One region of the Luteibacter sp. UNCMF366Tsu5.1 genome, then DNA from elsewhere that is predicted to be linked to it. Evidence: predicted binding sites of a transcription regulator. Region 1 holds the regulator's gene; each other region holds the start of a gene.

Region 1 (2,260 bases):
GAGCTGCCCTCGGTGCGGATCACGCGGCGCAATTGGCAGGTCTCGCCGTCGTCCAGTTCCTCCTGGCGCAGCCAGGCGGTGGCTTCCGGCAAGCCGGCCAGATCGAACTCGGCGGCGAGTTCGGCACGATCGGAACCGGCGCGCACCATGCCGCTGTCGGCGCGGGCGCCGGCCAGGAGCATCAGCGCATCCACCAGCAGCGACTTGCCCGCACCGGTCTCGCCGCTGACCACGGTGAGGCCGGGGCCGAAGGCGACCTCGGCTTCTTCGACGACGGCGAACTGGCGGACGTAGAGCGAGGTGAGCATGGGCACCGACGTGGCGGAGGGAAACGCCGCGATTGTAGCGGGAGCGGAGTCGCAGGAGCCGAGACTTGCAAGCGGGGCGGCAAGACCTTATTGATAGCGGCAGCAACCGACCCCTTTCTTCATCCAGTCAGGCGCATGAATCCGTTTACCGGTCACGACATCGATGCTCGCGCGCGCCGGCTGCTGCGGACCCTGATTTCCCAATACCTTTCGGATGGCGAGCCGGTCGGCTCACGCACGCTGGCGCGTTCGTCGGGTCTGGAAGTGAGCCCAGCCACCATCCGGAACATCATGGCGGACCTCGAGGAGGCCGGGCTGGTCGCATCGCCGCATACCTCGGCCGGTCGGGTGCCTACGCCGCGTGGCCTGCGTCTTTTCGTGGACAGCCTGCTCGAACTCAAGCCGCTGCCACGCGACGAGATGGCGCGCCTGCAGGGCAGCCTGCCACCGCACCAGACCACCACGCGCGATCTCCTGGGCAACGTCTCGAACCTGCTTTCGGCGATGACGCATTTCGCTGGCGTGGTCACCGTGCCACGCCAGGGCGATTTCCCGCTGCGCCATATCGACTTCGTTTCCCTGCCGGACGCCCGCGTGCTGGTGATCCTGGTGTTCTCGGACAACCAGGTGCAGAACAGGGTGATCCAGCTTGCGCGTCCGATCGGCGCCAGCGAACTGGAGCAGGCGGCCAATTACCTCAACGCGCAGTTCGCCGGCTTCCGGCTGGCGGACATCCGCGCGCACCTTGCCAGCGAATTGCGCGAGGCAGGCGGCGAACTCAATCGCATGCTTGCCAGCGTGGTGGAACTGGCCACGGCTTCGTTCGCCCCGGACGAGGACGCCGACGACGTGCTGGTCAGCGGCCAGACCAACCTCATGGGGTACGCCGAACTGGCCGATATCGACCGGCTGCGCGACCTCTTCGACGCCTTCCAGCAGAAGCGCGATCTGCTGCAGTTGATGGAAATGTGCGTCAAGGCGCCCGGCGTGCGCCTGTTCATCGGAGAGGAATCCGGATTCTCGGCCCTGGACGGCTGCAGCATCGTCACCGCCACCTACGGCACCAACGGCCGCATGCTCGGCGCTGTCGGAGTTATTGGACCGACGCGTATGGCATATGAGCGGGTGATCCCCGTGGTCCAAGCCACGGCCGGATTGCTCAGCGACGCCTTGAATCGCGCCGCGGCGACCTCATAAACCGCCCCGGGAGGCGGGTTTACTAATTTCCCGCGAATGTTCGGCCCCTCGATCGAGCGGGCCGGTTGGCTGACATTTGGAGCAAGCATGCAGAACAACGATCCCCATGTGCCGGATCCGGCGCAGGATGGTACGGCGGAGCACGGCGTGAACGCCGACCTCGACGCCCTTACCGCGAAGCTGGGCGCCCTCGAGAACGAGCTGGCGCAGGCGCGCGAGACGGTGCTGCGCGAGCGCGCCGAAATTGAGAACCAGCGCCGCCGCCTGCAGCGTGACCTCGATCAGGCTCGCCGTTTCGCCAACGAAAAGTTGCTCGGCGACCTGCTCCCGGTCTACGACGGCATCGTTCTGGGCTTGGCCAATGAATCGGCCGACGCGAAGACCTTGCGCGAAGGCCTCGAACTCACGCTCAAGCAGTTGGAGAAGGTCACCCAGGCCAACGGCCTGAGCGTGGTCGACCCGCTGCACCAGCCGTTCAACCCGGACCACCACCAGGCCATCAGCTCGGTCGAGTCGAACGAGCATGCGCCGGGCACCGTCGTGGCCGTGGTGCAGAAGGGCTTCGTGCTCAACGATCGTCTGCTGCGTCCGGCGCTCGTCGCCGTGGTGCGCGACAACTGAACGAAAACCCCGTGCGGTGCGGTCTCGAGGCCGCCGGGGCGTCTCACCAGGCATTGAATCAATGGGGCAGAGCCCCACTTTCACAACAGTCGCGGCCGCGGGGGCCGCTTAGCATTCCGGAGCAACTTCAATGG
Region 2 (2,260 bases), on a different contig from region 1:
CCTTCACGATGCCGCGGATCGTGTTGACGACGAGGGTCGCCAGGGCTTCACCCTCGACTTCCTCGGCCACGATCAGCAGCGGCTTGGCTGCCTTGGCAACGGCTTCGAGCACCGGCAGGAGCTCGCGCACGTTCGAGATCTTCTTGTCGTGGATGAGGATGAACGGGTCGTCCAATTCAACCTGCTGCGACTGCTGGTTGTTGATGAAGTACGGCGACAGGTAGCCGCGGTCGAACTGCATACCCTCGACGACGTCGAGCTCGTTCTCGAGGCCCGAGCCTTCCTCGACCGTGATGACGCCTTCCTTGCCGACCTTCTTCATCGCGTTGGCGATGATGTCGCCGATGTCGGCATCGGAGTTGGCCGAGATGGTGCCGACCTGGGCGATCGCCTTGTCGTCGGCGGTCGGGTTGGAGAGGCTCTTCAGCTCGCCGACGGCGGCCGTGACGGCCTGGTCGATACCGCGCTTCAGATCCATCGGATTGATACCGGCGGCCACGGCCTTGAGGCCTTCCTGGATGAACGCCTGGGCCAGCACGGTCGCGGTCGTGGTGCCGTCACCCGCGACATCGGACGTCTTGGAAGCGGCTTCCTTCACGATCTGCGCGCCGATGTTCTCGTACTTGTCGGCGAGTTCGATTTCCTTCGCGACCGAGACGCCGTCCTTGGTGACGGTCGGGGCGCCGAAGCTCTTCTCGAGCACGACATTGCGGCCCTTCGGGCCCAGGGTAACCTTGACGGCGTTCGCGAGGGTGTTGACACCCTTCAGCATGCGAGCGCGTACGTCTTCGCCGAAACGGACTTCTTTAGCTGCCATAAAAATTTTTGCCTCAAAAATTTTTGAAATAAGGAAAGGGGTTCTTAATCTTGCGACTGACTACCCAAAGGGGAGCCGCGAAGATCAGCCCTCCAGAACCGCCACGATGTCGTCTTCCTTCAGGAAGACCAGCTCTTCGCCGTCGACCTTGATCTCCTGGCCGGCGTACTTGCCGAACAGGACCACGTCGCCTTCCTTCACACCCATCGGGCGGAGCTGACCGCTGGCAAGCAGCAGGCCGGTACCGGCAGCGATGACCTTGCCGCGGGTGGGCTTTTCGGTGGCGCTGTCCGGGATGACGATGCCACCGGCGGAAACACGCTCTTCCTCAAGACGCTTGACGATGACGCGATCGTGCAGCGGGCGCAGTTTGCTCATGACTTCTCCAACCATGTGATTGACAGACAAAGGATTTGGTCCACCTTGTTAGCACTTGGCCCAGGTGAGTGCCAGAATTCTAGCCAAAGCACTCCCTTCATCGGAAGGGCCTTGGGCGTGCCCCACCAATGGTGCCGCCGACGAAACCGTTCAAGGGGGCGGGTACAACATTGGTGCTTCGCCCATGTCCCGCCCACAATGGGCGGCATGTCCGAAGCCATCGTCATTCTCATTGCCTGCCCGCCCGGCGACGTGCCGGCCGCGCTCGCCAGCGGCCTTGTCGAGGCCGGCCTCGCCGCCTGCGTGAACCACCTGCCCGGCATGCGGTCCACCTACCGCTGGGAGGGCAAGGTGGTCACCGACGCCGAAGACCTCCTGCTGGTGAAGACGGTCCGCGAGTCCTTCGCGGCCGTTGAAGCCTTCGTCGCCGCGCACCACCCGTACGAGGTGCCGGAGATCGTCGCGCTGACCATCGCGGCGGCCCACGCGCCGTATCTCCGCTGGCTGGAGACCTCGGTCCTTGCAAGCCAATACGGAACCGCCCGGTCATAATGACCGACGCCCACCGCGGTTCGTCACCGCGTCGATCCATGGAGTCGCCATGACGTCGTTTGCCCGCCTCGTGCGGAACCTGGTCGCTGGCCTCGGTCTGTTGGCCGTCGCCCTTCCCTCGCTCGCGCAGGACGATGGCGACCTGCTGCCGGTCACCCAGGCCTTCCGGCTCACCTCCGATGCGAGCCAGCCAGGGATGGTGAAACTGCACTGGCGGATTGCCCCCGACTATTACCTCTACCGGGGGCGGATCAAGATCAAGGCCGCCGATCCGGGCGTGACGCTGGGCCAACCGACGCTTCCCGATGGCCTCAAGAAACACGACGAGTACCTCGGCGACGTCGAGATCTACCACGGCGATATCGAGGCCAGCGTGCCCTACACGCTGGCCGACGCAGGCACCAAGACGCTGGCGCTGGACGTGCAGTACCAGGGCTGCCACGAGGTGGAGCCCAAGATCTGCTACCCGCCGAACACCGAGCACCTGAAGCTCACGATCGGTGGGGCGTCCAC
Region 3 (2,260 bases), on a different contig from region 1:
CAGACCGCGCACGCGCTCGTCGACGTCGGACAACGCACTGATCATGAGCACCGGCGTGTCGATCGCGCGCTGGCGCAATGCGGAGACGACGTCGATGCCGTCCATGCCGGGAAGCATGCGATCGAGGGTGATGATGTCGTAACCATCGGCAAGCGCACGTTGCAGACCGTCGCGGCCATTCGCGACCCAGTCGGCCGTGAGACCGTGCGCACCCAGCTCCGCGACGATGTCGCGAGCGGTGACCTCATCGTCTTCGATGACCAGGGCCCTGAGCATCAGTTTGGACTCCTGCATGGTGACAACGGAAAACGGCCCCCGAGGGGGCCGTTCCGAATCTTACGCCGCCGATGGATCAGGCCGCGATGGCAACCCGCATCTTCTTCATCGCATTCGCCTCGATCTGGCGGATGCGCTCGGCGGAAACGCCGTACTCGTCCGCAAGATCCTGCAGCGTGGCCTTGTTGTCCTCGGCCAACCAGCGGCGCTGGATGATGTCACGCGAACGGTCATCCAGATTGCCGAGCGCCGAGGACAGCGCGCCCATCTGGTTGTTGCTCGCGTCTTCCTCGGCGAGGTTGTCGTACGGGTCCGCGCCCTCGTCGACCAGGAACGCGGCCGGTGCCGGCTTCTCGTCGTCGTCGGCGTCAGCCGGGGCTTCGAAGCCCACGTCGCGTCCCGACAAGCGGGACTCCATCTCGCGGACGGTGGCCTCGGGCACGCCCAGGTCATTCGCCACGACGCGCACCTCTTCTGCGTTCATCCAGCCCAGACGCTTCTTGCTCTTGCGCAGGTTGAAGAACAGCTTGCGCTGCGCCTTGGTGGTAGCGACCTTCACGATGCGCCAGTTGCGCAGGATGAATTCGTGCATTTCGGCACGGATCCAGTGCACCGCGAAGCTGACCAGACGAACGCCCTGGTCCGGGTCGAAGCGCTTCACCGCCTTCATCAGGCCGATGTTGCCTTCCTGGATGAGGTCGGAAAGCTGCAGGCCGTAGCCGTTATATCCGCGAGCCACATGGACCACGAAACGCAGATGCGACATCACCAGTTGCTTGGCGGCGTCGAGGTCGGCTTCCTCATGGAAGCGGCGCGCGAGCGACTGCTCCTCGTCAAGGCTGAGCACCGGAATGCGATGGACCGCCGAGATATAGGAATCCAGACTGCCGACGACGCTCGGTAGCCCGTAGTTACGGGTGGCGAGGGCTTGTGACATGTGTGGAACCTCCTGAAAGTCTTGTACGCAGATTAGCAGTCCCGGGATGAGAGTGCTAAGTCGGCCCGAAGTTCATCGGTTAACTGTACGCAATGGTACAGAAATAGGTCAGGCATGTCCAGCGCTGGGTAAGGCTGGTTCATGTCCGGTACGGTCCGGGGCGTCCACGGCTGATGGCCGGCAACGCAACCCGTTGTTCGCAATGCCTAAAACCTTCGCCGTAGGAGCGCACCCTGCGCGCGACAGCTTCTCGCCCCGGTTCGCACGCTCGCGCGCCAGCCCCCAGGCCCGGCGAAGAGATGTCGCGCGCACGGCGCGCTCCTACACCTGCAGGGCCGGTCGGGGCGGCAGCGACCAGTCGATCGGCGGCTCGCCGCGGGATTCGAGATATGCGTTGGCCTTGGCGAAGTGGCCGCAGCCTATGAAGCCGCGGTGGGCGGACAGCACGCTCCTGTTCTGCAGCGATGAGGAGCCCTATTTGGCCCTGCGCCGTAAACCGTCCGACAGCTTGTAAGTGACGTCGCTTATGCCGTCCGCCGAGAACGAGATGACGGGCCCCTTCACGTGGACCACCCCGACCCAGGACGCCTCGACAGACTTCCTTGCCGTCCCGACGGTACCGATCGTATCCATGATCCGGTTCAAGTCAGTCCAGTCTGCTCTCCCGCCGCTCTCCAACGTGATGCCCTTGTCGCACTCAGGCTCCGCCAGATAAGCCCCATGCACGCCATCGCTTTCTACATGGGATCGAAACGAGACGCGCCGATCGTCGTATTTCTCAGGGGAGTGCACGATATCGCATATGGAGGCGACCACCGTCACTTGCGAGGCAAAACCGACATTGGCAGCAGTCGCAAACGCCAGCCCGATGAGATAAGGCAACCAAGGCTTCAGCATTTCCCACCTGCATTGCACCAATTCTCTGCGCTCTTCTCCGCATAAGTCGAAATGGTTTCTTCGTCGACCGAAGAATCTCCTTGCGTCCAGATTCCGTATATCGACGAAATTCCCAAACCCTGATTCACGGTGCCTTGAGTACGGTAAGCA

Evidence for each region. Region 1 encodes HrcA, which represses chaperone genes, less so after heat shock. Its sites were predicted from a motif close to TTNGCACTCNNNNNNNNNGAGTGCNAA; they were not measured.
Region 2: the regulator HrcA is predicted to act here: its motif matches at 1,244-1,270, upstream of BT115_RS16605 (co-chaperone GroES).
Region 3: the regulator HrcA is predicted to act here: its motif matches at 1,246-1,272, upstream of rpoH (RNA polymerase sigma factor RpoH).

The regions. Positions count from the first base shown of each region.
Region 1 is NZ_FPIS01000001.1:905,883-908,142, reverse strand. It holds gene recN (DNA repair protein RecN) at 1-308, opposite strand, end outside; gene hrcA (heat-inducible transcriptional repressor HrcA) at 444-1,505, shown strand; gene grpE (nucleotide exchange factor GrpE) at 1,593-2,126, shown strand; gene dnaK (molecular chaperone DnaK) at 2,257-2,260, shown strand, end outside.
Region 2 is NZ_FPIS01000004.1:75,281-77,540, forward strand. It holds gene groL (chaperonin GroEL) at 1-817, opposite strand, end outside; gene BT115_RS16605 (co-chaperone GroES) at 902-1,195, opposite strand; gene cutA (divalent-cation tolerance protein CutA) at 1,403-1,747, shown strand; gene BT115_RS16615 (protein-disulfide reductase DsbD family protein) at 1,797-2,260, shown strand, end outside.
Region 3 is NZ_FPIS01000002.1:53,094-55,353, reverse strand. It holds gene BT115_RS09460 (response regulator transcription factor) at 1-276, opposite strand, end outside; gene rpoH (RNA polymerase sigma factor RpoH) at 353-1,213, opposite strand; partial or broken gene BT115_RS18920 (uracil-DNA glycosylase) at 1,535-1,669, opposite strand; gene BT115_RS09450 (hypothetical protein) at 1,688-2,110, opposite strand; gene BT115_RS09445 (RHS repeat-associated core domain-containing protein) at 2,104-2,260, opposite strand, start outside.